DNA from 4 places in the Mesorhizobium sp. CNPSo 4671 genome. Region 4 is predicted to be linked to each of the others. Evidence: riboswitches for the same ligand, from Rfam matches in the RefSeq annotation. Region 4 holds a riboswitch; each other region holds the start of a gene.
What was found. Region 4 has a riboswitch for cobalamin ahead of AC04SF_RS12490 (aromatic ring-hydroxylating oxygenase subunit alpha). Riboswitches for the same ligand answer to the same signal wherever they lie in the genome.
Positions count from the first base shown of each region.

Region 1 (7,117 bases), on a different contig from region 4:
TCGACCTGGACGCCCTTAGAGTGACAGCTGCATGAACGAAAAGATCTCGCTTGCCATGGCACGGCGCATCGCGCTCGCCGCTCAAGGATTTCTCGATCCGCGCCCAAATGGCACACCTGACCGCCGCCACCTCGCCCGCGTGCTCTCCCGCACCGGCCTGCTGCAGATCGATTCCGTCAGCGCGGTGGTGCGCGCTCACTATATGCCGCTCTATTCGCGCCTTGGCCCCTACCCGCTCGCCTTACTCGACAATGCCGCGGTGACCCGCAAGCGCACGGTGTTCGAATACTGGGCGCACGAGGCCTCCTTCCTGCCGGTCGAGACCTACCCGCTGATGCGCTGGCGCATGCAGCGCGCCGAGCAAGGCGACGAGATGTATCTGGGCCTGGCCAAATGGGGCCGCGAACACGCCGCCTATATAGAAGAGATCTACCGCGCGGTCGCCGAGCGCGGCCCGATCGCCGCCTCCGCGCTCGAAGGCCAGAAGGGTTCGGGCGGCTGGTGGGGCTGGAGCCATGCCAAACATGCCTTCGAATGGCTGTTCTGGGCCGGGCGCATCACCACGGCGCACCGCCGCGGCTTCGAGCGCTTCTATGATTTGCCCGAGCGCGTCCTGCCGCAGGCGATCCTCGATCTGCCGGTGCCTGCCCCGGAGGACGCGCATCGCGAATTGCTAAGCATCTCCGCCCGCGCCCATGGCATCGCGACATCAGGCGATTTGCGCGACTACTTTCGACTGTCGCCGGCCGACATGAAGGGCCGGTTGGAGGAACTGGTCGAGTTGGGCGAGCTCGTGCCGGTGCGCGTCGAAGGCTGGGACAAGCCGGCCTACCTTCATAAGGACGCCCGCTTGCCCCGAAAAATCGAGGCGCGCGCCTTGCTCGCACCGTTCGACCCGGTTGTCTTCGAGCGCTCGCGCTCGGAGCGGCTGTTCGATTTCCACTACCGCATCGAGATCTACACGCCGGCCGAAAAGCGCCAATACGGCTACTACGTCCTGCCCTTCCTGTTCGGCGACCGGATCGTCGCGCGCGTCGACCTCAAGGCAGACCGGCCAGCCAGCGTCCTGCGCATCCATGCCGCCTACCCTGAGCCCAACGCACCGCCTGAAACCGCTGCGCAGCTCTTTGAGGAACTGAAGCAGATGCAGGGCTGGCTCGGCCTTGAACGCATGGAGGTGACACCGGCCGGCGATCTGGGCCCGGCGTTGGCCGACATCGCCGTGTCGTAAGCCCGCGTTGACACCGCTGCCTGCAAAAGCCTAAATCCGGTCCAGACGGTCCTTTGCCCGCAACGGCAGGGGCTAAGAGGGAATGCGGTGCGGGATGAAAATCTCAAATCCGCGGCTGTCCCCGCAACTGTAAGCGAAGAGCCAAGGCCGAAAGCCACTGGGAGTTTCCCGGGAAGGCGGCACCCAAGGCGATGACCCGCGAGCCAGGAGACCTGCCGTCTGCGACAGAAGAATCCGATCGCCCGGCGGGTTTCCGGGCAAGGAGCCCGGCTTTTTGGACCAGAACAGCAGTTTTTCGGCTGGCACAGCGGATATCTCGTCCGCCGACAGCGAAGCCTTGGCCGGCATCACGGTCATCGTTTGCGCCTCCTGTCGCGACGAAACCGGCTCCGACGCCCATCCCCGCGCCGGCGAACTGTTGGCCGAGGACACGCGCCATGCAGCGTCTGACGACCATATCCGAGTGCGCACGGTCGAGTGCCTTGGCAACTGCAAGCGCCGGCTGAGCGCGGCGATCCTGCGCGACGGCTGCTGGAGCTATGTGTTCGGCGACCTGACTGCGGCCAGCGGCGCCGACCTCGTCACTGGCGCAAAGCTCTTCGCCACGTCAACGGACGGCCTCATCCCCTGGCGCGGCCGGCCCGATTCCCTCAAGCGCGGCCTCGTGGCCCGCATTCCACCCCTCGACATGCTGAAGGACTAACCATGACCGCTTCCGTCTCCCGCGTTCCCTGCACCGTCGTCACCGGCTTTCTCGGCGCCGGCAAGACGACGCTGGTCCGCCATCTCCTGGAAAACGCCGGCGGCAAGCGTATCGCGATCATCGTCAACGAGTTTGGCGACATCGGCATCGACGGCGAGATCCTCAAGGGTTGCGGCATCGACACCTGCCCCGAGGAAAACATCGTCGAACTGGCCAATGGCTGCATCTGCTGCACCGTCGCCGACGATTTCGTGCCGGCGCTCGACCAGATCCTGTCGCTCAACCCCAAGGTCGACCATATCCTGATCGAAACCTCGGGCCTCGCTCTGCCCAAACCGCTGGTTCAGGCCTTCCAGTGGCCGACGGTGAAGAGCCGCGTGACCGTCGACGGCGTCATCGCCGTGGTCGATGGCCCGGCACTGGCCGAAGGTCGTGTCGCCAACGATATGGACGCGCTGCAGGCGCAGAGGACTGCTGACGACAGCCTCGACCATGACGACCCGGTCGAAGAAGTATTCGAGGACCAGATCGCCTGCGCCGATTTGATCATCCTGTCGAAAAGCGACCTGATGGACGCCGCTGGTTCGGCCCGAGCCAACGCCATCATCAATGAACATTCCGCCCGCGCAGTAAAAATCGTGCCGACGTCGCATGGCAAGGTCGATCCCTCGGTGCTGCTCGGACTTGGTCTCGCGGTCGAGGACGACATCGAGAACCGCAAATCGCATCATGACGGCGCTTTCGACCATGAGCATGACGACTTCGACACCTTCATCGTCGACATTGCCTCGATCGCCAATCCGGACGAACTGGCCAAGCGCGTCGCCACCGCCGCCGAACAGGAAAACGTGCTGCGCGTGAAAGGCTTCGTCGAGGTCGGCGGCAAGCCGATGCGGCTCCTGCTGCAGGCCGTCGGCCCGCGCGTCAATCATTACTATGACCGCGCCTGGACCGCCGAGGACGACCGCCGCTCGCGCCTCGTCGTCATCGGCCTGAAGGGGCTGAACCGCCCGGCGATCGAGCGTATACTCGCCGGCTGATTTCAGACACGGGCCGCGATGCATATCCTCACCACGACCTCCGCCTCGCTCGACGATCTCGCCGAGCCGGTCGATCTGCGGCAGACGCCGGCGGATATCGTGGCCTTGTCCTTCACCGACAGCGACCTCGCCGGCCTGGCGGCCGCGTGGAAGGCCGACGCCGGCCGGTTGCCCTCGATGCGACTGGCCGCTCTGCGCGACCTGCGCCATCCCATGTCCGTCGACCTCTGGATCGACAGCGTCGCCCGCCACGCCAAGATCATCCTGGTGCGCATCCTCGGCGGCTACGACTGGTGGCGCTATGGCTGCGACCAGTTGGCCTCGATCGCCCGCGAACGCGGCATAAAACTGGCGCTGCTTCCCGGTGAAAGCCACGACGAGGATATCAGGCTGATCGAAGCCTCGACGCTGCCGCGCCGGGAATTGGACACGCTGCTCAGCTATTTCCGCGAGGGCGGGCCGGCCAATATGGGCGCGCTGGTGCTGCGGCTGGCGGGGTTGGCCGGACAGGACGCGGCCATTGTTGAGCCGGTGGCGGTGCCAAAAGCCGGCTACTACGAGCCAGGCCGCGGCGTCGTCCCCCTCTCCCTCAAGGGCGAGGGAAAATTCGTGCCCATTCTCTTCTACCGCTCGATGCTGCTGGCCGCCGACGTCGCGCCCATCGACGCCCTTTTCGACGCACTGCGGCAGCGCGGCATGGCGCCTGTTCCCATCTTCGCCTCCAGCCTGAAAGACCCGACATCCCTGGCCTTCGTGGAAACGGCACTCGCCACGCTCAGACCCGCCGCCATCATCACCGCGACCGCTTTCGCCTCCGGCGCCGAACCGGGCGTTCAAACCCTGTTCGACCGCGCCGGCGTTCCCGTCTTCCAGGTCATCGTCGCCACCACCCGCCGCGACGTCTGGGAAAACAACCAGCGCGGCCTGGCCCCCGCCGACCTCGCCATGCATGTCGTGCTGCCCGAACTGGACGGCCGCATCCTCGCCGGCGCCATTTCCTTCAAGGGCGAAAGCGATGTCGATCCGGCACTTGGCCATCGTGCCTTCGCCAACCGGCCGGAACCGGATCGCGTGGCGCAGGTGGCGGAGCGTGTGGTCGCCTTCATCAAGCTGCAGGAGACGCCCCGTGCCGCACGCAAGCTGGCCATCCTGATCCCGGATTACCCGAGTGCGCCTGGCAGGACTGGCTATGCGGTCGGCCTCGATGTGCCGTCCAGCGTGCTGGCGATGCTGCATGACCTCAGCGAACAGGGCTATGTGGTTGAGGGGATTCCGCAATCGCCGCGGGCGCTGCTGGGGTTGCTGGAGGGAGGCGCGCAAGGGCTGGAGTTGGGGCAGTATCTCGATTTCTCTAAGGAACTGCCTGCTCAGGCAATGACTGCCGTTGAGGCGGCATGGGGAAAGGCAGAAGAGACAGGTTTGCGCGAGGCCCCCCTCTCTGTCCTGGAGATGTCCGGCAGGACAGAGGGGGGCGCCTCGCGCAAACCTTCGCTATCAACCAAACAGCACTTCCCCTTCCGCGCCGCGACCTTCGGCAACATCACCGTGGCGCTGGCTCCCGATCGCGGCCGCTCCGCTGATCGCCGCGCCGATTACCACGACCCGACATTGCCGCCGCGCCATGCCCTGCTTGCCTTCGGTCTCTGGCTGCGCAAGTTGCTCGGCGTCCATGCGCTGATCCATGTCGGCGCCCACGGCACGCTGGAATGGCTGCCGGGCAAGACCGTTGCGCTCTCGCAAAACTGCTTCCCCGAGATCGTCACCGGCGCCCTGCCCGTCATCTACCCCTTCATCGTCTCCAACCCGGGCGAAGCGGCACAGGCCAAGCGGCGCATCGCCGCCGTCACCCTCGGCCACCTGCCGCCGCCGCTGACCGGCGCCGGGCTGGACGAGGATCAGCACAAACTCGAACGGCTGGTCGACGAATACGCCCAGGCCGACGGTCTCGACCGCCGCCGCCGTGACCGCCTGGCAAAACTGATCGTCGACACCGCCCAAAAAACCGGCCTCGCCGCCGAAGCCGGTGTCGCCAGGACCGACGCGCCCGACGAGGCGCTGCGCCGTATCGACGCCTGGCTCTGCGACCTCAAGGACTTCGCCATCAAGGACGGGCTGCACATCTATGGCCGCGCCTCCGAGGACGAGCCCGATGCCATGCGCCGGCAAAGCGCCAAGGCTGAAAAGGCCGCGCTGCTTGCCGCGCTCGATGGCCGCCACGTCAAGGCCGGCCCGGCCGGCGCGCCCGCACGCGGCCGTTCCGACGTACTGCCCACCGGCCGCAATCTGTTCACCTCGGACCCACGCACCATGCCCACGCCTACTGCCTATGACCTAGGCCGCGCGGCGGCGGAAGAGGTCGTGCGCGGCTACATGCAGTCGCATGGGGACTGGCCGCGCTCGCTGGTCATCGATCTCTGGGGTTCGGCCTCGCTGCGCACCGGCGGCGAGGAGATCGCGCAAGGCCTGGCGCTGATGGGCTGCCGGCCGCAATGGGATGCCGCCACCGGCCGCATCACCGGCATCGAAGTGCTGCCGCCGGCAGCACTCGGCCGCCCGCGCGTCGACGTCACCTGGCGCATATCGGGCCTGTTCCGCGACATGTTTCCGACGCAGATCGCGCTGATCGACGCCGCCGCCAACGCTGTCGCCGCCCGCGACGAGGAGGCTTCGGAGAACCCGCTCGCGGCCCGGACCCGAGCGGACGGCAAGATCAGCCCACGCATTTTCGGCACCTCGCCCGGCACTTACGGCGCCGGCGTCGAGGATCTTTTGTCCAGAGGCGATTGGGGTGCGCGCGAAGAGATCGGCCGCGCCTATCTCGACGCCACTTCGCACGCCTATGGCGGTGCCGGCGGCGAAGGCATCTCGGCGCCCGGCGCGTTCGAAACCCGCATCGCCGAGGCCGATCTTCTCGTCCACACCGGCGACGATCCCGGCCGCGACATCCTCGAAGGCTCCGCCGACGTCGCCTTCATCGGCGGTTTTTCGGCCGCGCTTGCAGCACTTGGCCGGAATGCCGACGTCATCGTGCTCGACACGACAGACCCGCAAAAGCCAAAGCCACGCTCGGTCGGTGAGGCCGTATCGCGGGTGGTGCGCGCCCGCGCCGTCAATGCCCGCTTCATTTCAGGCCAGATGCGGCACGGCCCGCGCGGCGCCTCGGAATTCGCTGAGACCGTCGACCGGCTGGTTGGCTTCGCCGAAACCACCCATGCCATTTCAGGCGCACTGATCGAGGCCGTGCACGACGCCTATGTCGGCGACGCGGAAGTTCGCGCCTTCATCCTGCGAGAGAATCCGGCGGCGGCCAAGGTCATCGCCGAGCGCTTCCTGTCGGCGCGCCGGCGTGGCCTGTGGCATCCCTTGCGCAATTCCATCGACGACGATCTCGCCGCGCTGATTGCCGAGGCCGAGGCGCTGGGAGTGGCGGCATGAACGCCTTCTCGCGCCGCGGCGCCTGCCCGGCCTTGTCGGCACCGATGCAGACCGGCGACGGGCTGTTGGTGCGGCTCAACCCGATCTCGGGAGGATTGTCGCCCAAGCTTCTGATCGGACTGGCCGAATCCGCCTTGCGGCATGGCAACGGCATCATGGAAGTCACCGCACGGGGTAGTTTGCAGATACGCGGTCTGACAACAGAAAGTGCTGCGCTGCTGGCAGCGGAGGTGGACGCACTGGGCATTGCGGTGCGCACCGGCGTACCGGTGGAGACCGGACCGCTCGCGGGCATCGACCCGCAAGAGATCGCCGATCCGCGGCCGCTGGCTGAGCGGATCAGGGTGGCGCTCGAGGACGCCGGACTGACGCTAAGGCTGGGGCCGAAGGTGTCAGTGGTTGTCGACGGTGGTGGGCAACTGACGATGAATGCGGTGACGGCCGATGTGCGGCTGAAGGCGGTGCGAGCCGACAACGACATCGTTTGGAGCGTATCGGTTGCCGGCGACGGCCAAAACGCGAAGGTGTTGGCAAAGGTCGATGCGGATACCGCGAGAGACATCGCCGTGGCCGCACTGAGGATGGTCGCTGAGAAGGGGCGCGACGCTCATGCCCGTGATTTGTCTGAGAGGCAATTGGCGTCTCTCGCCGGTTGGGCATGCTTGACAGGTTTGCGCGAGGCGCCCCCCTCTGTCCTGCCGGACATCT
Region 1 covers NZ_JBWLUW010000003.1:462,079-469,195, reverse strand. Annotated here, with positions in the region: gene AC04SF_RS10435 (winged helix-turn-helix domain-containing protein) at 32-1,231, shown strand; cobalamin riboswitch at 1,261-1,465, shown strand; gene AC04SF_RS10430 (DUF1636 family protein) at 1,506-1,934, shown strand; gene cobW (cobalamin biosynthesis protein CobW) at 1,937-2,974, shown strand; gene cobN (cobaltochelatase subunit CobN) at 2,993-6,409, shown strand; gene cobG (precorrin-3B synthase) at 6,406-7,117, shown strand, end outside.
Region 1: it holds a riboswitch for cobalamin, as region 4 does, so the genes downstream of both, AC04SF_RS10430 (DUF1636 family protein) here and AC04SF_RS12490 (aromatic ring-hydroxylating oxygenase subunit alpha) in region 4, are expected to answer to the same signal.

Region 2 (7,117 bases), on a different contig from region 4:
CCCGCGAGGAGTTTTGTTTAGTGGTACTGCCGGGTGAACTGCCTTTTGAAGATTCGATACCGCTCGCCGGCCTGCATGCGTTCCCGCTGGCGGTGCCCACGCGCAACAACAATGTCAGGCGTTCGGTGGCTGATGTCGTCGCCCAGCACGACTGTGTTTTGGACATAAAATTCGAAGTCGACTCCCTTTCCACGATCATCGATATGGTCATGGAAGGAAAGGCATATTCATCCTTGCCCCGTCCGCTATTCGGAAAGAGGCGTCTCAAGGCCAGGTCCGCACCGTTAAGATCATCGATCCAGTAATCACCCGTTCCGTTGTGCTTGCGGTCAACCCGAAAGATGAGCTCTCTCCAGCCGTGTCCCCGGTCCGCAAGTTGATCCCCAAGGTCGTGAAAACATTGATTGAGAGCAAGGACTGGTCAGCAACGGCTCCGGGCCTGGCTTAGAGAAACGTCAATCTGATCGAGGGTTGAGGACGTACGCGGATGTTTGGCTCTGCCAATGCCTCGTAGATCATAGCGTCACGTAAGGGGGTTATCCTATCTTACCGGCTGAAACCTCGACGACGCCTAGACCTGTTTCGCAGACCTCGGGAAAGTGAGTGGCCTGAGCTTCGGAAAGCCCCAAACAACGGTATGACGGACCATCACGGAGGCGAGGCCGCGAGGCGGTCGCGACCGACGCCAAGTGCCCGATACAATATCAAGGGGCAGACGACGCTTCCGTCGTCTGCCCCTCGCGGTGGCACCACGCCAGTATCCAAGGTGAGGCCGGCCAGATAATGTTCAGGCAGCTTATCCAAGGTGGTTGATAGCGTTCTGCGGACCGAGGGGGTTCGCGGAAATTTGCGTTACCAGTAGTCGGTGACGCACCATATAACGACAATTTGGCAAAGCCTCAGGCCTGCACTCTCTCCCGGAGCGCGAGTGCTGCAGCGACCATGTTCACGAGGGCAGGGCGGACCTCATCCCATTTGCGCGTTTTGAGGCCGCAGTCCGGGTTTACCCAAAGTTGCCGGTCGGAGAGCCGCTCGCGCGCAAGCATGAGGAGGGCCGAAATCTCGGCGACTTCCGGAACGCGCGGTGAGTGGATGTCATAGATCCCGGGACCGATTTCGTTCGGATATTTGGTGCTCGTAAAGGCGTCCAGCAGTTCCATTGCCGAGCGCGATGTCTCAATCGAAATTACATCCGCGTCCAGCTCAGCGATCGCGTCGATGATCGCGTTGAACTCCGAATAGCACATGTGAGTGTGGATCTGGGTCGCGTCCTCTACACCCGTCGAGGCCAGCCGGAAGCATTCGACCGCCCAGTCCAGATAGACTTGCCAATCGCGCTTTAGCAGCGGCAAGCCTTCGCGAAACGCCGCCTCGTCGATCTGGATTATCTTTGCGCCAGATCTTTCCAGGTCCGTCACTTCATCGCGAATGGCGAGCGCGATCTGGCGGCAGACCTCGGAGCGGGGAATGTCGTCGCGGACAAAAGACCAGTTAAGAATGGTCACAGGGCCTGTGAGCATTCCCTTGACTGGCTTTTGCGTAAGCGACTGGGAGAATTCCCACCAGCGCACCGTCATCGGATTGGGGCGCGATACGTCGCCGAAGATAATCGGGGGGCGCACGTAGCGCGAGCCATAGCTTTGCACCCAGCCATTCTGGGTAAAGGCGAAGCCGGACAGCTGCTCGCCGAAATGCTGTACCATGTCGTTTCGTTCGAACTCGCCGTGCACCAGCACGTCCAGCCCGATCTCCTCCTGCCAGCGAATGGCAGTCTTGGTCTCGTTCTGCAGGAAGCTGTCGTAGTCGAGATAGCTGAGTTCGCCCTTCCTGTGGGCGGAGCGGGCCTTGCGCACCCGAGTCGTCTGCGGGAATGATCCTATGGTGGTGGTTGGGAACGGGGGCAGGCTTAGCGTGCGGGCCTGGACCGTGGAACGCACGAGGAAAGGGTTCTTTCGTTGCTTCATGCTGTCGTCAATGCCGGCGATCCGACCTTCAACAAGCGGATCATGGACCTTTGCGGACGCTGCGCGAGCAGCGGCAGCCTCGGCGGAAGCTGTCAACTCGTCTGCCACTGAATCCCTGCCTTCGAACAGCGCCCTCGCCAGCACCACCAGTTCGTCGGTCTTCTGCGCGGCGAAGGCGAGCCACGACCTGATGGTGGCATCGAGTGCCGTCTCCATCCGAAGGTCCATGGGCACATGCAGCATCGAGCACGACGGCGCAATTTCGACGCGGTCCAAGGGCCAGCCGGCGACGATCGGCTTGATGCGGTCGAGAATGGCAGGCAGGTTCGCGCGCCAGACGTTGCGGCCATCGATCAAGCCAAGCGACAGCACCAGATCCTTAGGCGCGAGCCGACCAATCGTCTCCAACTGTTCGGGAGCGCGCGAAAGATCGAGATGCAGTCCGGCTGCGGGCAGCGAAATCGCCGTGTCGAGATTGTCACCCAGCGCACCGAAATAGGTAGCCAGCATGATCTTCAGTTCGGGCGCGGCATTTGACAGCTGCCCATAGGCAAATTCAAAGGCCGCTTGTTCGTTCGGGTTTAGATCCAGCACAAGCGCCGGCTCGTCGATCTGCACCCAATCGGCTCCCGAAAGTTTCAACCTCCGCAGGAGCTGCTCGTAGACGGGCAGAAGCCGCGGCAGCAGCGCGATGGGATTGAAACCCTCGGCAGGTGACTTCGCCAATTTGAGGAAGGTGACAGGTCCAAGGATGACTGGGCGTGTATGAATGCCGAGGGCTTTAGCCTCGAGGAAGTGATCAACCGGTTTCGTCGACGAGAGGGCAAACGTCTGATCATCGTCGAGTTCCGGCACGATGTAGTGATAGTTGGTGTCGAACCATTTGGTCATTTCCATCGCGGTCAGGGCAGGGCCAGCCGCACGCTCCTGATCAGAGTGCCCGCAGCTCCCCGTCTGGTCTTGGTCGCCGCGCGCCATGGCGAAGTAGATGTCGAGCGGGAGCTCGCCGCCACTCCAGGCGTATCGGGACGGCACCGCGCCGACCATTTCTGCAGTGTCGAGCACATGGTCGTAGAGCGAGAAGTCGTTCGACGGAATTTTCGACACACCGCGATCGCGCTGCTCTTCCCAGTTGGCGGCACGCAGCGCTTTCGCCGTTGTGAGAAGGTCGGTAGCGGAAGATTTTCCGGACCAGTAGCTTTCAAGCGCGAATTTCAGTTCTCGTCGGCGACCGAACCGCGGCACACCGAGCGTTGCCACAGGAATTTGCTGAGAGACAGTCATGCCATACCCCGATGGTTGGGGCGTGGGGACAAGAAGGCGCCTCGTAGGCCGGCACGAACGCCGGGCTGCTGCGGCCACCGAGACACCCCGCCCGTGGACAAAGTTCGTCGTGGCAGGTCTCCTGGCTCGCGGGGTCATAGCTTCTCCCCGTCTTCCCGAGGCTGTCGCCTCAGTGACATGAGTGGGGTTGGCTCACCGCTAACAGTTGCGGGGGCAGCGCCGGCCTCGCACCGGCTTCCCTCTTAGCTCCATGCGGCAGTGCCGTACGGAGAACCACGGCATGCAGACAATCACAGCAGGGAACTGTGTGTCAATACCGCATAAAGAAATGTTTATGTCATTATGTGACATTTTGGTGTTGCGCATAGGTTGCACCGAGAGCGAGTAACTGCGACCGCGCTGATCAACCGGCAATCAGGCCACGCATTGAACCGCCCGAAGCCCAGTAGACATCGAGAACTCCGGCCGGCTTGCTGTTCGAGCCCACCGCGGCCTGCCAAGTCGGCGGCGTCAATCCGATCGCCTACATGCCGGCGATCATCAATGGCCTCAGCGCCGAATCGAGGGCCCCACATCCCTGACTTCTTGAAATCCAAAGGCCAAGACACATGACGCGTCGGCAAGGTGCCTATGTCTCTTCTCAGGTCAGACGTTTTTGCCCGCATTTGGCAGATCCGGCTCTGACACGTTGCACTCATACACACGGGATCGGTTGCGGGTATTCTGCCCGCTCGAAGCGTAAAAGCGCCAAAAGGCAAAGCTTGCTCGACGCCAAAACCAAGAGATGCCGTTTCGCTTTCGCGGGTTTACCTAGAAATCTTTGACACGGACCCCACCATTTCTGGTGCGCCTGTCGTATTTCCATTGTGTGTTGCACGGTAGAGTGACTGCGTTTCGCCGCGAGCGCGGCAGAACCGCAGACGGTACGCGATCGGCCGGAGGAAATAAGGCGGCGCAGACCGTCACGCTTTTCAAACGAGACATTCTCCAGGAGGGGATCGTCATCATCTATCCGGCTGTCGGGAGGCTCGGCTGGCTGAGAGGACGAGGCAACATGCGGTCAAGAGATGAAGGGCGAGGTCGACGCCAGGCAACTGCACTGGACGTCGCCCCAAAATGGCGGGCCGGTCGCGCAGTCGAGCCGCCATCACGAGATTTTCGCGGCCGTGGCGGCTTCGCGGTCTGCTGTCCGCCGGGTGAAGCGCGCAGCAAATGAGGCCTGGTGGAGAAGCCCATGCGGCCGAAGCCAGTGCGACGATGGATAGGACATTCGATGCCTCTGAAGGACATATCGGGCCGTCGAAGAGCGCTGCGAGGCGCTGTGCTTCCTGCCGGCGCTCAACCCGACAGCTGGCTGGGCCAGTCCGAGTTGCTGCATCTCACCCCTGATGCACACCTGGAGTGTGTAGAAAGCAAAGATGTCGAGGCGGCAATTGACGGCACTACGGTGATCCCCTCGGGCGCAGAGCGGAGATGCGACTCCGCTTTCGGGATTCAGAGGGCTGCACTTTGTCGGGACGAGATTGAAACATCAGCAACCCAGCAGTCCTCAGAGGAGACTGTTGATCCCTCCTCTATACGCGCGGCATCAACGTTCCCGTCCAGTCAAGCTACGACGAGCGTGATCTGGTCAGGGGCGCCGCCACCTGCCTGTCTTGAACGGTGCCGACATAGCCTTGATCCTGCTGCCTCGGATCCTGAGATCCCTCTTTGCCCCCGCTGTTCATTGAACAGCTCGCACCGGGTGGATCTGGTCTTGCCGCCAACTAGAGCAGCCAGGCTTGCTCCGCCTCGCGGCGCAGGTTCTGCCTCGGCCTTGGGCCGATCTGCTGGATCGCCAGTCCGGCGGCCAGTGAGCCGAGGTCGCCGCAGGTCTTGAGGTCGCGGCCTTGCGTGTAGCCATGCAGGAAGCCGGCGGCGTAGAGGTCGCCGGCGCCGGTCGTGTCGACGAGTTCCCGGATCGCCGTCGCCTGGATGACCACGGTCTCGTCACCGCGCACGATGATCGATCCTTTTTCGGACCGCGTCACGGCGGCGATCCGGCAGTCCTTGCGGATCTTTGCCAGCGCCTCGTCGAAGGACGATGTCTGGTAGAGCGACTTGATCTCGTGGCTGTTGGCAAAGACGATGTCGACGGTGCCCGAGCGCATCAGGTCGAGGAACTCGTCGCGGTAGCGGTCGACGCAGAACGAATCCGACAGCGTCATCGAAACCTCGCGGCCGGCCGCGTGCGCCAGCCTGGCGGTCTGCCGGATCGCCTCCTTGGCGCGCGGCGGATCCCATAGATAGCCTTCGAAATAGGTGACCTTGGCGCCCGATGCCTTGTCGGCCTCGACATCCTCCGGTCCGAGCTCGACGCAGGCGCCGAGATAGGTGTTCATCGAGCGTTCGCCGTCGGGCGTCACGAAGATCATCGATCGCGCCGTCGGCGGTTCGCCCGTGAGCGGTTTGGTGTCGAAGGCGACGCCCTGGGCATGGATGTCATGCGCATAGATATCGCCCAGCGCATCGTTGGAGACCTTGCCGAAGAAGGCGGCACGTCCGCCGAAGGAGGCGATACCGGCCGCCGTGTTGCCGGCGCTGCCGCCGGAGGCTTCGATCGCCGGACCCATGCGGCTGTAGAGCAGTTCGGCGCGCTGCGTGTCGATCAGGTTCATCGCGCCCTTGATGATGCCGTTGGTCTCGAGGAAGTCCTCCTCGCACTGGGCGATGATGTCGACAATGGCATTGCCGATGCAAAGCACGTCATAATCCGGCATCAATGTCTCCACCAAAAACCCGAGCCGGTTTCTTGCCGCGCTGGCCCGGCGTGGGTGTGGCCAGTTGGAATGGACTTTTCGCTTCCCAATCGACTCGGCGCCGGCCCTCACGGGGCGGCGAGCCCTGCCTCGCGACGCAATTCGTCGGCTCTGTCAGTCCTCTCCCAGGTGAACTCAGGCTCTTCACGGCCGAAATGCCCGTATGTCGCTGTCTTGCGGTATATCGGGCGTAAGAGATCAAGCATCTTGATAATGCCCTTTGGTCTGAGGTCGAACAGCTCAAGAATGAGTTGCTCAATCCTTTTCTCCTGAATTCTCGCGGTCCCGAATGTATTGACCATGACGGAAACCGGACTGGCCACGCCGATCGCGTAAGCAATCTGCACCTCGCAGATGTCCGCAAGTCCCGCAGCGACGATGTTCTTCGCGACATAACGAGCCGCATAGGCAGCCGAGCGGTCAACCTTGGACGGGTCCTTGCCCGAAAAAGCGCCGCCGCCGTGGCGCCCCATCCCGCCGTAGGAATCGACGATGATCTTGCGCCCAGTGAGGCCGCAGTCGCCGCGTGGCCCACCGACTACGAACCGCCCCGTCGGGTTGACCAGAATTCGGACGCCTTCGGCGTCCAGGTGGGGCGGTAGGACTGGCTTTATGATTTCCTCAATCACGCCCTCGCGGACCGTCTCTTGGGATACCTGCTCATCGTGTTGCGTCGACACGACGATGGTGTCCAATGCGATGGGGCGCAAGCCTTCATAGCGCACCGAAACCTGGGATTTCATGTCAGGACGCAACCAACTGAGTTCTCCTGCCTTCCGCACATCCGCCTGTCTTTTTGTCAGGCAGTGGGCGAGTTGGATCGGCAAGGGCATCAGAGTATCAGTCTCGCGGCATGCGTAGCCGAACATGAGGCCCTGATCTCCAGCTCCCTGGTCGAGATCCTGCCCTTTGCCCTCGTCAACGCCTTGGCTGATGTCGGGCGACTGCTCAGTTATGGCCACAACGACGGAGCACCGCCGGCCGTCAAAACCGATGGCCTCATCATCATATCCGATATCGAGAATCGTATTGCGGGCAACTTGGCTGTAATCAACCCTTGCATTGCTGGTA
Region 2 covers NZ_JBWLUW010000027.1:6,792-13,908, forward strand. Annotated here, with positions in the region: partial or broken gene AC04SF_RS35485 (LysR family transcriptional regulator) at 1-448, shown strand, start outside; gene metE (5-methyltetrahydropteroyltriglutamate--homocysteine S-methyltransferase) at 900-3,224, opposite strand; cobalamin riboswitch at 3,343-3,541, opposite strand; gene AC04SF_RS35495 (adenosine kinase) at 5,015-6,007, opposite strand; gene metK (methionine adenosyltransferase) at 6,115-7,117, opposite strand, start outside.
Region 2: it holds a riboswitch for cobalamin, as region 4 does, so the genes downstream of both, metE (5-methyltetrahydropteroyltriglutamate--homocysteine S-methyltransferase) here and AC04SF_RS12490 (aromatic ring-hydroxylating oxygenase subunit alpha) in region 4, are expected to answer to the same signal.

Region 3 (7,117 bases), on a different contig from region 4:
TCGCCCCGGCCTTCTGGACCGGTGTTGGCGGGTTGGCCGGCGGCGCCGCCTACAAGGCCGCCAACACCGCCGATTCGATGATTGGCCACCGCACCCCGCGCCACGAGGCGTTCGGCTGGGCGGCGGCGCGCTTCGACGACTGGATCAACCTGCCGGCGTCGCGGCTGACGGCGCTGCTGCTCGTGCTGGCGGCCTTCCTGGTCAAGGGCGCCGATCCCGGCAGTGCATGGCAGGCGGTGCGGCGCGATGCGAAAAAACACCGCTCGCCCAATGCCGGCTGGCCGGAAGCGGCCATGGCCGGTGCGCTTGGTCTGGCGCTTGCCGGGCCACGCAGCTATGGCGGCATAGTGGTGGACGATGTCTTCATGGGTGAAGGCGGCCGCCGGGACGTCGACAGCGACGACATCAGGCAGGCACTCAAACTCTACCGCGTCGCCGATTATCTGCTGATCGTGCTGCTCGCGGTGGTCTCGGTGATAGTCATCCTCGCATGACGTCCAAGTGGTCGAAAATCCGACTTACCAGGTGACTCGGACTTCCTTCGCACTTGGATCAGCTGCGTCGCCAAATCTCTTGATCGCGTACCCGCCGGCAGCTTCGGGAGACGATTTCAACAATGGTTCGATCACAACAAAAAGTCGTTCAGCGTCTGGCCCGTACATGTAGAGGATGCACTTGCCCTCGCCAAACTCATCGCCATCAAACTCGCCGACCGAAGCATTCCTAACGGCTTGCTCCAGCCGATTCTCCAGCGCAAGAATGGATGCGCGTTCTTCCGACGTTCCAAATTGACCGTCATTGAGAAGAAGATAGACGATTACCGCTTGTTCCAAAGACAACGCTCCCGCTTGCCAAGCGACTAGAACTCGATCCCCAGCTGCGCTTTCACGCCTGCCGAAAAGTGGTGCTTGGTCACGCCCATTTCGGTGACAAGATCAGCGGCCTCGACCAGCGCCGGCTTCGCGTTGCGGCCAGTGACGACGACATGCAGGCCTTCGCGCCGCGCTTTCAGCGCCGCAACCACCTTATCGAGATCGAGATAATCGTAACGCAGCGCGATGTTGAGCTCATCAAGCACGACAAGGCTGATCGAAGGATCGGCGATCAACTCCAGTGCCTTGGCCCAGGCAGCTTCCGCCGCCGCGATATCGCGCTTCAGATCCTGCGTCTCCCAGGTAAAACCCTCGCCCATCGCATGCCAGACGACGCGGTCGCCGAAGGCGGAAAACGCATCCTTCTCGCCCGTGTGCCATTTGCCCTTGATGAACTGGACGACGCCGACGCGCTTGCCGTAGCCAAGCATCCGCAGCGCCAGGCCGAAGGCGGCCGTGGTCTTGCCCTTGCCTGGCCCAGTGTTGACGATCAGCAGTCCCTTTTCGATCGTCTTGGCCGCAACCTCGGCGTCCTGCACCGCCTTGCGTTTGGCCATTTTGGCGCGATGGCGTTCTTCGTCCTTATTGTCGATGTCGGTCATGTCACTTCACCTTGAGCGGCAGCCCCGCCACCATCAGCAGCACCGTGTCGGCGATCGCGGCGACCTGCTGGTTGAGCCGTCCGGCGTCATCGCGAAACCGGCGCGCCAGGGCATTGTCGGGCACAATGCCTTGCCCGACTTCGTTGGATACCACGAACCAGGGCCCGCGCGGCCGCGACAGCAAATCCGCCAGCCGCCGGCACTCGGCGCCGACGTCGTGATCGGCCAGCATGTGATTGGTCAGCCACAGCGTCAGGCAGTCGACAAGCACCGGCTGGTTATCGGGCAAGGCCTCAAGCGCGCCGGTGAGGTCGAGCGGTGCGTCGACTGTTATCCAGCCCTCGCCGCGCCGCGAGCGGTGCAATGCGATGCGTTCGCACATCTCGTCGTCATAGGCTTGCGCCGTGGCGATATAGGACCATGGCGCGGGCGACGTGCGCGCTCTTGCCGGAGCGCGCACCGCCGATGATGAAGGTCAGCTTGTTGCGATCAGGCAAAGCTGTCGCGCAGGCTGGTCGCGGTGCCGGTGAAGCGTCCGCGCACCACGCCGACGACAGCGCCGAGCACCAGCCAGAACACTAGACGGGTGAGCGTTGAGGCCACGATGAACTGGTGATGCAAGCCTTCGGGGATTGGCGTCACGAAGCTATCGGGTTGCGGCGCGCCAACGATATGCGGCGCCACGATAAGAGCAATGCCAAGAAGGGCAAGAGGCAGTGACTTGCGGAACGCGATGAGCCCAAGGCCGACGGCAGTCGCCACCACTGTCAAAGTCCACCAGATTTGGCGCTGCAAGAGATCGGCGTCAGGCATTGCCGGCAGTTTCGGCGGTAGGCCGAGCCCAGGTGCCAAAGTGAATATAGCGAAGCCAGCTAGGCCCCAGAAGACACCCTGCCGCCAGTTGCCGATACCGCCCATGAATTCGGAGACAGCGACCAGGATCAGCGCAAAACCGATACCGCTGACGATGTTGGCAAGGACATTGAAGGCGAAGCGCTCGAAACCGTCGGCCGGAGCCCAGCCTTCGTCCTCGACCGGGGCGGCCGCTTCCGCAGGAGCCGGGGCCGCGCTGCTCATGGCATTGTCAGCCGGAACGGCCGAGCTCATGGCGTTGTCGTTTGTGGTAACAGCGGCGTGGTCGTGGTGATGGCCGCCGCCGGCCTTTTCATAGACTTCCGCCTTCAGGATCAGTGGGTCGGTCGCGTAGGCTTGCATGCAGGCGAGCGCAATGCCCCCCACGAGCCCTGCGATCGCCGCGATGAACACGACGTTGCGAAACAAATTCATGATGTCAGGCCTTCGTCAGTGGCAGGGAAAACCCATCGAATGGCGATAGTCGTGAGCCGCATTGTGGACCGCATCGATATGCGAGAAGCCGACAAAGCCGATGATGAACGTGCCGAGCAGCGCGGCAAGCGCCAGCTGCACGAAGCGCGACTGCGAGGAGACGGAGGCGCCGAGGGAGACGGAAGCGGTATTCATATCTTGTCCTTTCACCCTCCACCCGAGGGCCTGTCAGTTTTGCCGTCGTCGGCAGGTCTCCTGGCTCACGGATCAGCGCCCTTCCCCACCTTCCCGAAGACGAATCTTCAGTGGCATATGGAGAGGACTACCGCACACAGTTGCGGGGGCAGCCACGGCATTGGGCAAGAATTTCGCCCGCACCGCATTCCCTCTTGGCTCCAAAACGGAACCGACGACTGCATGACTATAGGGAAAATCGCGACACGCGGCAAACCAAATTCCGCCGGCAAACAGCGCGATTGCGCCATGCTGTTTCCAGGCGCGACAATTGACAATTCTCCTGGCCGGGTGTCGGCTGACCGCTTCACAGGAAGCCAGCCATGCAGCCCACTGCCAGCGAGCGCGCCCCTTACAATGGCCTGACCCGGGCCGAATCGACCCTGCCCTCGTCGGCCTATTGGGATGAAGCGGCGTACCAGCTCGACCTCGACGCCATCTGGTACAGAAACTGGCTGCTCGCCTGCCGCGAGGCCGATCTGGCAAAGCCGCTGGCCTTCCGCCGATTCCGCATCGGCACGCAGGACATCATCGTGCTGCGCGACGACACCGGCGCTTTGCGTGCCTTCCACAACACCTGCCGCCATCGTGGCTCGCAGCTTTGCCAGGAGAGCGAGGGCCGGCTGAAGGCGCGGCTGATCACGTGCCCCTACCACGCCTGGTCCTATTCGCTACGCGGCGATCTCGTGCGCGTGCCGTCCAAATCGCTGCCGGATGGATTCGACAAGGCCGACCATCCGCTCTACCGCGTCGCGCTCTCGGTGTGGCGCGGCTTCGTCTTCATCAATCTGCAGGAGGACGCGGCGGGCTCCGCACAGGCATCCTTCGATCCGGCCTCCGGCGATCTCGGCAACTGGCCGCTGGAAGCGCTTGTATCGGGCCATGTGCTGCGCAAGGTGATGCACTGCAACTGGAAGATCTTTTGGGAAAACTTCAACGAGTGCCTGCACTGCCCCGGCGTTCACAAGGACCTATCGCGGCTGGTGCCGATCTATGGCCGCGGCCTGATGAGCCGTCACGACGATCCTGAATGGGTACGCCACGCCGACAATGATGCGCCGGAGTTTTCCGGCGGCCTGCGCGCCGGCGCCGAGACCTGGTCACGCGATGGCCAGACGCATGGGCCGATCCTCTCAGGGCTGACCCCGGCCGAACGCGCCGCCGGCCAGACCTACGCCACCAGCCTGCCGTCGATGTTCGTCGTCGGTCATGTCGATTATGTCAGGACCGTGCGCCTGGTGCCGCTCGGCCCGGAACAGACCGAGCTTGTCGCCGAATGGCTGTTCGCGCCCGAGGCGTTGGCCGTGACCGACATCGACAACATCGTCGCCTTCGGCACACAGGTGCTGGAAGAGGACGCGGCGATCTGCGAGGTCAACCAGAGAGGCCTGCATTCGATGCGCCACGCCGCCGGCGTGCTGATGCCCGAGGAGTACGACCTGCACCGCTTCCACAACTGGGTGCGCGAGCGCCACGCTGCACTTTCTGCCTGATCCTCACAGAGACTTTGGCAGGTAGCGCCACGTGACAAGCCCGCAAACCGCCGCCAGCAGCCCGAGCGTGACGAACACCGAGCCCAGTCCAAAGAAAGCCAGCACCACCGAATAGACCAGCGGCGGCGTCAGCTCGGAAAAATCGAGATAGGTGCGGTAGACCGCTGCCATCTGCGCCCGCTCATAGGAGCGCACCGAGCGCATGAAGGCGGTCGAGCCCAGCGCATCGAGCGCGATGGTGAAGAAGGCGCCGCACAGCAGGAAAGCGCCGGTGAGCAACGGCACGCTCTCGCCCACCGTACCTGCTGCCAGGAGCATCGCCGACATGGCGAAATAGGCGAAAGTCATGGTCTTGCGGCCGCCAAAGCGCTTGCCCGCCTTGCCCCAGAAGATCGCCATGAACAAAAGCGCGTTGCCGGCCGAGACCAGCAGGCCGCCGGCCAGCTTGCCCTCGCCGGTGATGACCATGAACAACGGCCCATAAACGAAGAAGGTCGTCCAGAAGCAGGAGCGGCCGAAGGCGATTAGCCAGGCAAGCCTCAATCGGGGCTGCGCGATGAAGCGGCCGATATTGGCAAGCGGATTGGCCGGCCGTGTCTTGCCGGGCCGGATCGACGGGTTGTCGCCCAGCCGATAGGTCCAGAACAGCGCCAAGAGCGCCAGCGCGAACACCGCCACCGCACCGTGCGCGGCATAGATACCGAAGCGCGTGTAGAGGAAGATGCCGAGCGTCGGCCCGCCGGTCCAGGCAAGCATCGACCACGCCATGCGCAACGATTCGGCCTGCATGAAGTCGGTCTTGCGGATGTGGTCCATGATGTAGAGGTTGAGCGTGATCGAAAGCGCGCTGGCGCCCATCACCCGACACAGCATGCCCGCCAATTGCCCGGCAAGCGTGTGGGTAACGAAAAACAGAGAGCCGATGGCGAGCAGGCAGGCGCCCGCCGTGTAGACCCAGCGCCGGGCAAAGCGGCGGATCAGCATCGGCATGAACAAGGTCACCGACAGGCCGAGCAGCGCCACGATCGTATAGAGGATCGAGACGATCTGCTCGTTGTGCAGGATTTCGTAGGCCTGGATCGGGATGACGCTCGACACCGTGGCGCGAGCGAAGGATTCGACGGCATAGAGCGAGGCGAAGGTGCGCGCATCCGCGGCCTTGAGGGCCGGAAGCCAGATCGGATGGCGCACATGGGTGGACATTGCTTCCCCAAACCAGAATCACCGGCCAAATCTGCCGTGGTCATTCCCGGACGATTAAGAGGAAACCGACGCATAGGCCGTGAAAAGCGAAGTCGGTCAAAGACTTCCCGGCGCTGGCCTAAAGCGGCGCTGCGTCCGGTGCCTGCATCGCCGTGCTCCCCGGCCTTCTTCTGTCCCGTCCAACCGTGATAGTCCTCAGGCGGGGGCTGAATCAGAACGCGAGACCATGACCATCCACACGCCGACCGCATCCGTTCCGGAGCCATCCAGGCGCATCGTCGCCATCGACATCGTGCGCGGCATCGCGCTCTTGGCCATGGCGAGCTACCATTTCACCTGGGATCTGGAATTCTTCGGCTACACCGATCCCGGCCTCACCGCCTTCGGCTGGTGGAAGATTTACGCGCGCTGCATCGCCTCGACCTTCCTGTTCCTGGTCGGCGTCAGCCTCTACCTCGCCCACGGCCAGCAAATCCGCTGGAACGGTTTTTGGAAGCGTTTCGCCATGGTCGCCGGAGCGGCGATCGCCATTTCGGTGGTCACCCGCATCGCAACACCGGACGGCTTCATCTTCTTCGGCATCCTGCACGAGATCGCGCTCGCCAGCCTGCTCGGCCTCGCCTTCCTGCGGCTGCCGGCCCTGCTGACCCTTGTCGTTGCCGCGCTTGTCATCGCCGCGCCAGTCTACCTGCGCTTCGAAGCCCTGGACCATCCCTGGCTGTGGTGGATCGGCCTCTCGGCGATCAATCCGCGATCCAACGACTATGTACCGCTGTTTCCATGGTTCGGCGCGGTGCTTGTCGGCATCGGCGTGGCGAAACTCGCTTCCGCCTCCGGCCTGCGAGCCCGTCTGGCGAGCCTCATGCCCGGCCGCTGGGCCAGTCCGCTGGTCTTCATCGGGCGCCACAGCCTCGCCTTCTACCTGATCCACCAGCCGCTGCTGATCGGTTGCGTCTGGCTGTTTTCGCAGATCATGCCGGCCCAGGTCGAAACCCCGCAGGTCAATTTCCTGAAAACCTGCCAGCGCTCCTGCGAGCAGACGCGCAACGCAACCTTCTGCACCAGCTATTGCAGTTGCATGCTGACGACGATCGAGGGCGAGGCCACGCTTGATCGGCTCGAGAACAACGATCAGAGTGCCGAATTCCGAGCGCATCTGGGCGATCTGGCCGCCAGTTGCACGGCCCAGACCGAGGACAAGATGGACGAGGGAGGAACGCAATGACCGAAACCCAGCCGAAGCCTGGTGTGATACCGTGGCCGCCGGTGATCTACGTCGCGGCGATCGCCATCAGCGTCATCCTTGGCCTGCTCTATCCCCTGCCCTGGATCGGCGATCTCCTGGGCGACCTCCTGTTCGCCGCCGGCTGGGTGGCGCTGTTCGGCGTCGCGGCACTCTGGTTCACCGCCATCCGCACCATGATGC
Region 3 covers NZ_JBWLUW010000003.1:516,692-523,808, reverse strand. Annotated here, with positions in the region: gene cbiB (adenosylcobinamide-phosphate synthase CbiB) at 1-494, shown strand, start outside; gene AC04SF_RS10715 (hypothetical protein) at 519-833, opposite strand; gene cobO (cob(I)yrinic acid a,c-diamide adenosyltransferase) at 860-1,474, opposite strand; partial or broken gene cobU (bifunctional adenosylcobinamide kinase/adenosylcobinamide-phosphate guanylyltransferase) at 1,476-1,971, opposite strand; gene AC04SF_RS10700 (CbtA family protein) at 1,964-2,761, opposite strand; gene AC04SF_RS10695 (CbtB domain-containing protein) at 2,777-2,956, opposite strand; cobalamin riboswitch at 2,990-3,187, opposite strand; gene AC04SF_RS10690 (aromatic ring-hydroxylating oxygenase subunit alpha) at 3,319-4,488, shown strand; gene AC04SF_RS10685 (MFS transporter) at 4,492-5,691, opposite strand; gene AC04SF_RS10680 (heparan-alpha-glucosaminide N-acetyltransferase) at 5,918-6,916, shown strand; gene AC04SF_RS10675 (methyltransferase family protein) at 6,913-7,117, shown strand, end outside.
Region 3: it holds a riboswitch for cobalamin, as region 4 does, so the genes downstream of both, AC04SF_RS10695 (CbtB domain-containing protein) here and AC04SF_RS12490 (aromatic ring-hydroxylating oxygenase subunit alpha) in region 4, are expected to answer to the same signal.

Region 4 (7,117 bases):
GTCCGGTTTCCTCGGTCGGCGTGTTGGTCTTGATGTACTCCTCGGACAGCTCGCGGCCGACGATCATGCGGATCAGGCCGGGCCGGTCGATCTCGGCTAGCGCCCCGCTGCCGACATAGGAACCGTCCCGGAAGACCGTGTAGGAATCGGCGACCTGGAAGATTTCCGACAGGCGATGCGACACGTAGACGATGCCGCGGCCCTGCCTCTGCAGACGGCCGATCGCGGCAAACAGATGCTGTGCCTCCCGCTCGCCGATCGCCGACGTTGGCTCGTCCATGAAGATGACCTCGGCGTCGTGGCTGAGCGCCTTGGCGATCTCGACCAGCTGCATCTGGGCGACCGAGAGGTTCATCATGTATTGGGTGGCCCGAATGTCGAATTCGAGGTCGTCCAGAAGCTTCTGCGCGGCGCGGTTCATGCCGCGAAAATCGATGCCGCCGAACCGCGCCTTCGGTTCGCGGCCGAGATAGATATTCTCGGCGACCGTCATGTGGGGAACCGGGCTCAGTTCCTGCTCGATGATGGCGATCCCCGAGGCCAGCGCGTCGGCGGGACTGGTGAATTCCACGTCCTTGCCTCGGCGGCGGATCGAGCCGGCATCGCGCCTTTGGATGCCCATCAGGATCTTCAGGAACGTGGACTTGCCGGCGCCGTTGCCGCCGCAGAGTGCGTGAACCGTGCCGGCGCGAAGCTGAAAGCGGCCGTCGCGCAAGGCGGCGACGCCACCAAAGGACTTCTTCAGCCCTTCCACTTCGAGCAACAGCTCCACCATCGTCCTCCCATGATCTCGGCCAATCCCTGTCGGATGCCGATCGGCACGTGATCTCCCGCCCAAATGCCGATGCTGACAATAGTCAAGTTGCAATCGACAAATGTCAAGCGGCGCGCAAACTTTAAAATCTTGAGACCAGAGGCGGTGAGCGGGGCTTCAAAAAGTCATGAAAAAACAAATGATTATCGCGCCCGCCCAATTCGTGGCTTGCTCGACGGGAGATGGCGTTCACGGAATTGTTTCGCCGGGCGATTAGGGCGCTGGGGCTGGAGAGGGTCGAACGGCGAGCCGTGTTGCGGCTCGTCCGGGACGATCGGCTGAAACGGCGAGGACTCTCCCGAAGCAGATGGAGGGCCAGGGCGCCACAGGCCGCAACAATAACCTCGTCCCGTGCCTGGGACAGGCACGAAGGCGACGCCTCTCGCTAATCCGCCCCGATGTTGCTTACGCCTCGATTTCGAGAGCGGACAGCGGCTTCGAGCAACAGGCGAGGATGAAGCCGTCGTCGATCTCGTGATCGAGGATGCCGCCATTGTGGCTCATCTCGACGGCGCCGGAGACTTTCTTCACCTTGCAGGTACCGCACAGGCCGAATTCGCAAGCTGCGGGGATCCGCACGCCCGAGGCGCGCGCCGTCTGCAGCACGGTCTGGCCGGCGACGCAATCGGCATCGACGTCCGAAAGCGCGAAGCGGATCGGTGTTGCGGCTTCGACGGGAACGGCCACGCTGTCCGGTGCGGCGAACGGCGCCGGGATTTCCTCCACCATCGGTGCGGCAAAGCTCTCCTGGTGGTATTTCGTCATGTCGAAACCGGCGGCCTCCAGCATGCCGCGCACGGCGCGCATGAAAGGGTCCGGACCGCAGCAGAAGATCTCGCGTTCGCGGAAATCGGGCGCCAGCAGCGGCAACCGGATGGCGTCGATGCGGCCCATATGGCCGTACCAGCCCTCGCGGCTCGACCGCTCCTCGATCATGAAGCCGAGCGACAGGCCGGGCATATGACCGCCGAGCAGTTCGAGCTCCTTGCGGAAGATGATTTCTTCGGCGCGCCGCGCGCAGTTGACGAAGCCGACATCGGTCCATGGCGCGCAATCGTTCAGCCAGCGCAGCATCGACATCATCGGCGTCACGCCGGAACCGGCGGAGATGAACAGATATTTGGCCGCCGGGTGGCTGTGCAGCGAAAAATCGCCGGTCGGCCCGTAGGCCTTGACGTGGGAACCTGGCTTCAGGTGGTCGAACATCCAGCGCGTGCCGATGCTGCCGGCCTGCGCCTTCACCGTCACGGCAATCGAGAACGGCCGCGACGGCGAGGACGATAGCGTATAGGTGCGCATCAGCGGCCCGTCCGATGTCGGCAGTTCCAGCGTCACGAACTGGCCCGGCTTGTAGCGGAACCAGGTCTGGTTGTCGGACCGGAAGGTGAAGGTCTTGACGTCAGGCGCCTCGTCGCTGACGCCGATCACTTCCAGCACCTGCAGCCTGTCGTTCCACGGCGCCATCTGATCCAGATGGCGATAGAGGCCAAGATCCGTCATCGCATTCATCCCTTCACCCCTAGGCGACACTGCGCAAGGCCGGCCTGCCGTCGTTGGCAAGGCGCGGACCGATGAAGCGGGCGTACCAGTCGACGAACTGGATCACGCCGCCCTCATGGAGTTCGGAGTAGGGGCCGGGTTCATAGGCCGGCGACAGGATGCCGAAGGCATTTTCCTCGACGATGCGGCGATCCTGGTCGTTGGTCTCGGTCCAGACATGGGTTAGCTCGGCGAGATCGTAGTCGACGCCCTCGACCGCATCCTTGTGGACCAGCCATTTGGTCGTCACCGCGGTTTCGGTCGCGCTGATCGGCAGCACGCGGAAGGTGACGGCATGGTCGATCAGGATGTGGTTCCAGGTCGTCGGATAGTGATAGTGCATCAAGGTGCCGATGCGGTCGGCGGAGACGCTGTCGGAGAGGTTCTTCTTCACCGCCCGCTTGCCGTTCATGGTGTAGCTGACAGCGTCGCGCAGCAGCGGCGCCCTTGTGGCGCGGTATTGCCCGGCCGGGTCGATGCGGAACTTGCTCGGCAGGCCCGCCGCCTCGCATTTGGCCCAGTGCGCCAGCATCTCCGGATCGCTGTCGGCGCCTTGCACACCGGTCACCGTCGGGGCTTCCGGGAAGGTCTTGCACAGTTCCGGGTGATTGCCGGCGCAATGGTAGCACTCGCGGTTGTTTTCCCAGACGAGCTTCCAGTTGCCCTTCTCGACGATCGTGCTCTCGAAGGCGATCTTTGCTTCGCTGAGCCGGTGCGGCTTGAGATAGGGTTCGATCATCGCCCGCATCGGCGCGAAGTCGGCGGGCTCCTTGGCCAGGCAGATGAAGATGTAGCCGGCCACGCTTTCGCAGGCGACCGGCTTCAGGCTGAACTGGCTCTTGTCGAAACCGTCGGCCATCTGGCGGGCGAACAGCAGCCGTCCGTCCAGCTCATAGGTCCACTGGTGATAAGGACAGACCAATTTGGCGGCCGTGCCCTTGTCGGTGTTGCAGACGCGGCTGCCGCGATGGCGGCAGGAATTGTGGAAGGCGTTGATCTTGCCCTGCTGATCGCGCACCAGCACGACCGGATAGTCGCCGATCTGTACGGTGATGAAGCTGCCGGGCTTGGGCAGTTCGCAATCATGGCCGATGAACAGCCAGTCGCGATACCAGATCAGCTCCATGTCCAGTTTGAAGAAATCGGGATCCGTGTAGAAGGGCTGCTCCAGCGAGAAGCCCTCTCTGCGGCTGTTCAAGAGCGTCAGCATATCGTTGCGCGCATCCATGTCCTGTCCTCTTCATTTAAGGACTGACTATGGTGGTGATTGAGGAAGGATCGGCCGCGCGCCGGCTCGCGCCGGATATGCAGCATCCGCCTCTTGACCGCCCACCGCGATCAGTCGAGTCTAGATATCTCGGGCTGGTTTCCGGGCTCTGGAGTGTCCTTGCGGACGGTCGCGACACCTTCCCAGGCTTTCGCCCAGTGGTCTCCCGTTGCGACTTGAACTCCACCACCGTTGCGGGGGCAGCGCCGGACTTTGACCGGCTTCCCAATTCTCCGCCCCGTCGTCACGAAGCGGCACCTGAGATCACATGATCTAATCACGACAGCGTTTGCGACATCGGCATGAAAGCGACATCGCATCCATATGGCGCGACACGCATGCGAAACGATCGGGTCAAGAAACGGCGGTCGCGAAAATCATCGCGGTGACGGCTGTACCGGCCGTCAGAATCGACCCGGAACGGGCGCCAAAAAGGTTAACGGTTTCGAAAAGTGACTATTAGCAGATTCTAAAATCGAACCGAACGGTTCGTTTCTGTTGACGGTGCGTGCAGGACGTCGTGAACGCTGAGGCTCCGATACAGTTGGTGATCGCTGCGCTGGTTTCAGCTAAAAGTTTGATATCGAAGAGAAAAATGTTTGACGTAGAAGGCCATGGTACAATTTCAAGTGGTGGATTCTTGGTCCACGGCAAACAACTTCGTGATTGGAAACGACTAGCTGGCTTTCCCACATCGGGCCTGTCCGAACGACGCGATTTTAATCCCAAGACACGCCGCTAGACGGACAGAAAAATACTGGAGTGCCCAAAATGAAAAAGATTGTTCTCACTGCCGTCGCCCTTCTGGCGATTTCCGGCAGCGCCTTCGCTGGTAGCGACCACTATGGTTCGGATGCCGCTGCAGCCACGGCTGTCGACAGCCAGCACACCGCTTCGACCAAGAAGTCGGAACCGGCTGCTCAGGCGCCTGTCCAAGGTGCTGACCGCAACCTCTTCGGCAACAATTAACAGCCGATGCCAGCCAATGGCAGGTTTTCGCCCGCCGCTTTGGCCGATCTCAAGAATTCAGGAGACTAACATGAAGAAGTTCATCATTGCCGCCGCCGCCGTCGTGGCCATCTCCGGCAGCGCTTTCGCCGGCAGCGACAACTATGGCTCCAATGGCGCCAACCAGGCTGCTGCCGCTGCTTCGAACGACAGCTCGTACACCGCTTCGATCAAGAAGTCGGCTCCGGCCACCCAGGCGCCTGCTCAGCAGGGCGCCGACCGCAACCTTTTCGGCAACAACCAATAGCCGGTTCGCAGCGGGACGGTGGGCATACCTGCTGTCCCGGCGAAATCTAGAGACTCAGGAGACTTGAAATGAAGAAGATCATCCTTGCCGCCGCCGCCGTTCTGGCCATCTCCGGCAGCGCTTTTGCCGGCAGTGACAATTATGGCTCCAATGGCGCCAACCAGCCTGCCGCCACTTCGGTTGACAACTCGCGTACGGCTTCGATCCGCGACAGCGGTTCGCCCGTCTACAAGCTGCTCAATTCATCGGGCGACGCGCAGAAGTCGGCGCCTCAGGGCAGCGACCGGAACCTCTTCGGCAACCACTAAGAGCTGAAGCTAATCTTCCAAAAAAGAGCGGCGGGCTTGGCCCGCCGCTCTTTTTGTGTCGCCTCGACCCGGCAGGACTCTCGACCCAGCAAGACTGGCGGCCTCAGGCCGCTTTTGCTTCCGGCTTCTGCAGCGCGAAGGAATGTCCGTCCGCATCGAAGATATGCAGGTCCTCGGCATTGGCACTCAGCCGCAGCGTCGAACCGCGCTTGACCTCGACATTGCCAGGCAGCTTGGTCACCAGCGGCAGGTCAGCGCGGCCGATGTCGACATAGACAAGCTGGACCTCGCCGAGCTGCTCGACATAGTCGACCGTTCCCTCGAACAGATAGTCCACGCCGGTGGCGACCATAAGATCTTCCGGCCGCACGCCGAAGCTTACAGCGGCGCCCTTCGCCGAGGCGGGCGTCGTGATCGGCACCGTCGCCTTGCGCCCACCGACATGGCTGACGACGGTCGGGTTTCCGGTCTTGTCGATGGTCGCTGGCAGGATGTTCATGGCCGGCGAGCCGATGAACTGGGCAACGAACAGATTGCCGGGCTTCTTGTAGAGGTCCATCGGCGTGCCGACCTGTTCGATATGGCCGTCCTTAAGCACCACGATGCGGTCGGCCAGCGTCATTGCCTCGACCTGGTCGTGGGTGACGTAGATCATCGTCGTGGCGGGCATCGATTCCTTCAGCTTCGCGATCTCGATGCGGGTGGCGACGCGCAGGGCGGCGTCGAGGTTCGACAGCGGCTCGTCGAACAGGAACACTTTCGGATTGCGCACAATGGCGCGGCCGATGGCGACGCGCTGGCGCTGCCCGCCCGACATCGCCTTGGGCAGCCGGTCGAGATATTTGGTCAGCTGCAGGATTTCCGCCGCCTGGCGCACGCGGCGGTCGATCTCGGCCTTGTTCTCCTTGCCGATCTTCATCGAGAACGCCATGTTGTCGTAGACGGTCATGTGCGGATAGAGCGCATAGGACTGAAACACCATGGCGATGCCGCGCTTGGACGGCGGCACATCGTTTACGACCTCACCGGCGATCTTGAGTTCGCCGGAGGTGATTTCCTCGAGCCCGGCGATCGACCGCAGCAATGTCGACTTTCCGCAGCCCGACGGGCCGACGAAGACGATGAACTCACCCGATTTGATATCGAGGTCGATGCCGTGGAGAATGTGCAGGTTGCCGTAGGATTTCTTCACTTGTCTCAGATTGACATCGGCCATTGGTTTCCTCCCAGTGATGTCTCAAAAATTCAGTCGATCCGTCCGAACCAGGCGCCGTAACCGCCGAGCTCGATCGAACCGGGGCTCGCCTGCCCGGAAAACCCGTGTCCCGGCAAAGGTTGCAGGGATCGGTTGCCAAGGTCAACCTTGGCCGGCTTGGCGCCGAGGTTGAAGACGCAGACGACCTGCTCATTGCCGGCACGGCGGGTGAAGGCGACAGTGTCGCCCTCGCTTTCGATGAAGGTGATGTCGCCCTTGGCCAGTGCCGGATGGGCGCGGCGGAAGGTCAGGAAGCGCCGGTAGTGCTCGAGCAGCGAAGCCTGGTCGCCCTGCTGGACATTGACCGCCTGCGCCAGATGCTTGGCCGGCACGGGAAGCCAGGGCTTTGCCTGGGAGAAGCCGCCATTCTTGGCGTCGCCATCCCAGACCATCGGTGTGCGGCAGCCGTCACGGCCTTTGAATTCCGGCCAGAAACGGATGCCATAGGGATCCTGCAGATCCTCGAAACGCAGTTCGGCTTCGCCGAGCCCGAGCTCTTCACCCTGGTAGAGGCAGACCGAGCCGCGCAGCGACATCAGCAAGGCTGAGATAACCTTGAGATAGGCGATGGGGTCGGCTTCGCCGGCGGCCCAGCGCGAGGCCGGGCGCATCACGTCATGGTTGGAAAAAGCCCAGCACGACCAGCCGTCGCTGGCGACCTTGCCGAAGGCTTCGAGCA
Region 4 covers NZ_JBWLUW010000004.1:80,037-87,153, reverse strand. Annotated here, with positions in the region: gene AC04SF_RS12500 (sugar ABC transporter ATP-binding protein) at 1-772, opposite strand, end outside; gene AC04SF_RS12495 (FAD-binding oxidoreductase) at 1,220-2,314, opposite strand; gene AC04SF_RS12490 (aromatic ring-hydroxylating oxygenase subunit alpha) at 2,334-3,581, opposite strand; cobalamin riboswitch at 3,697-3,897, opposite strand; gene AC04SF_RS12485 (DUF680 domain-containing protein) at 4,392-4,589, shown strand; gene AC04SF_RS12480 (DUF680 domain-containing protein) at 4,660-4,875, shown strand; gene AC04SF_RS12475 (DUF680 domain-containing protein) at 4,944-5,183, shown strand; gene AC04SF_RS12470 (ABC transporter ATP-binding protein) at 5,287-6,399, opposite strand; gene bglA (beta-galactosidase BglA) at 6,429-7,117, opposite strand, start outside.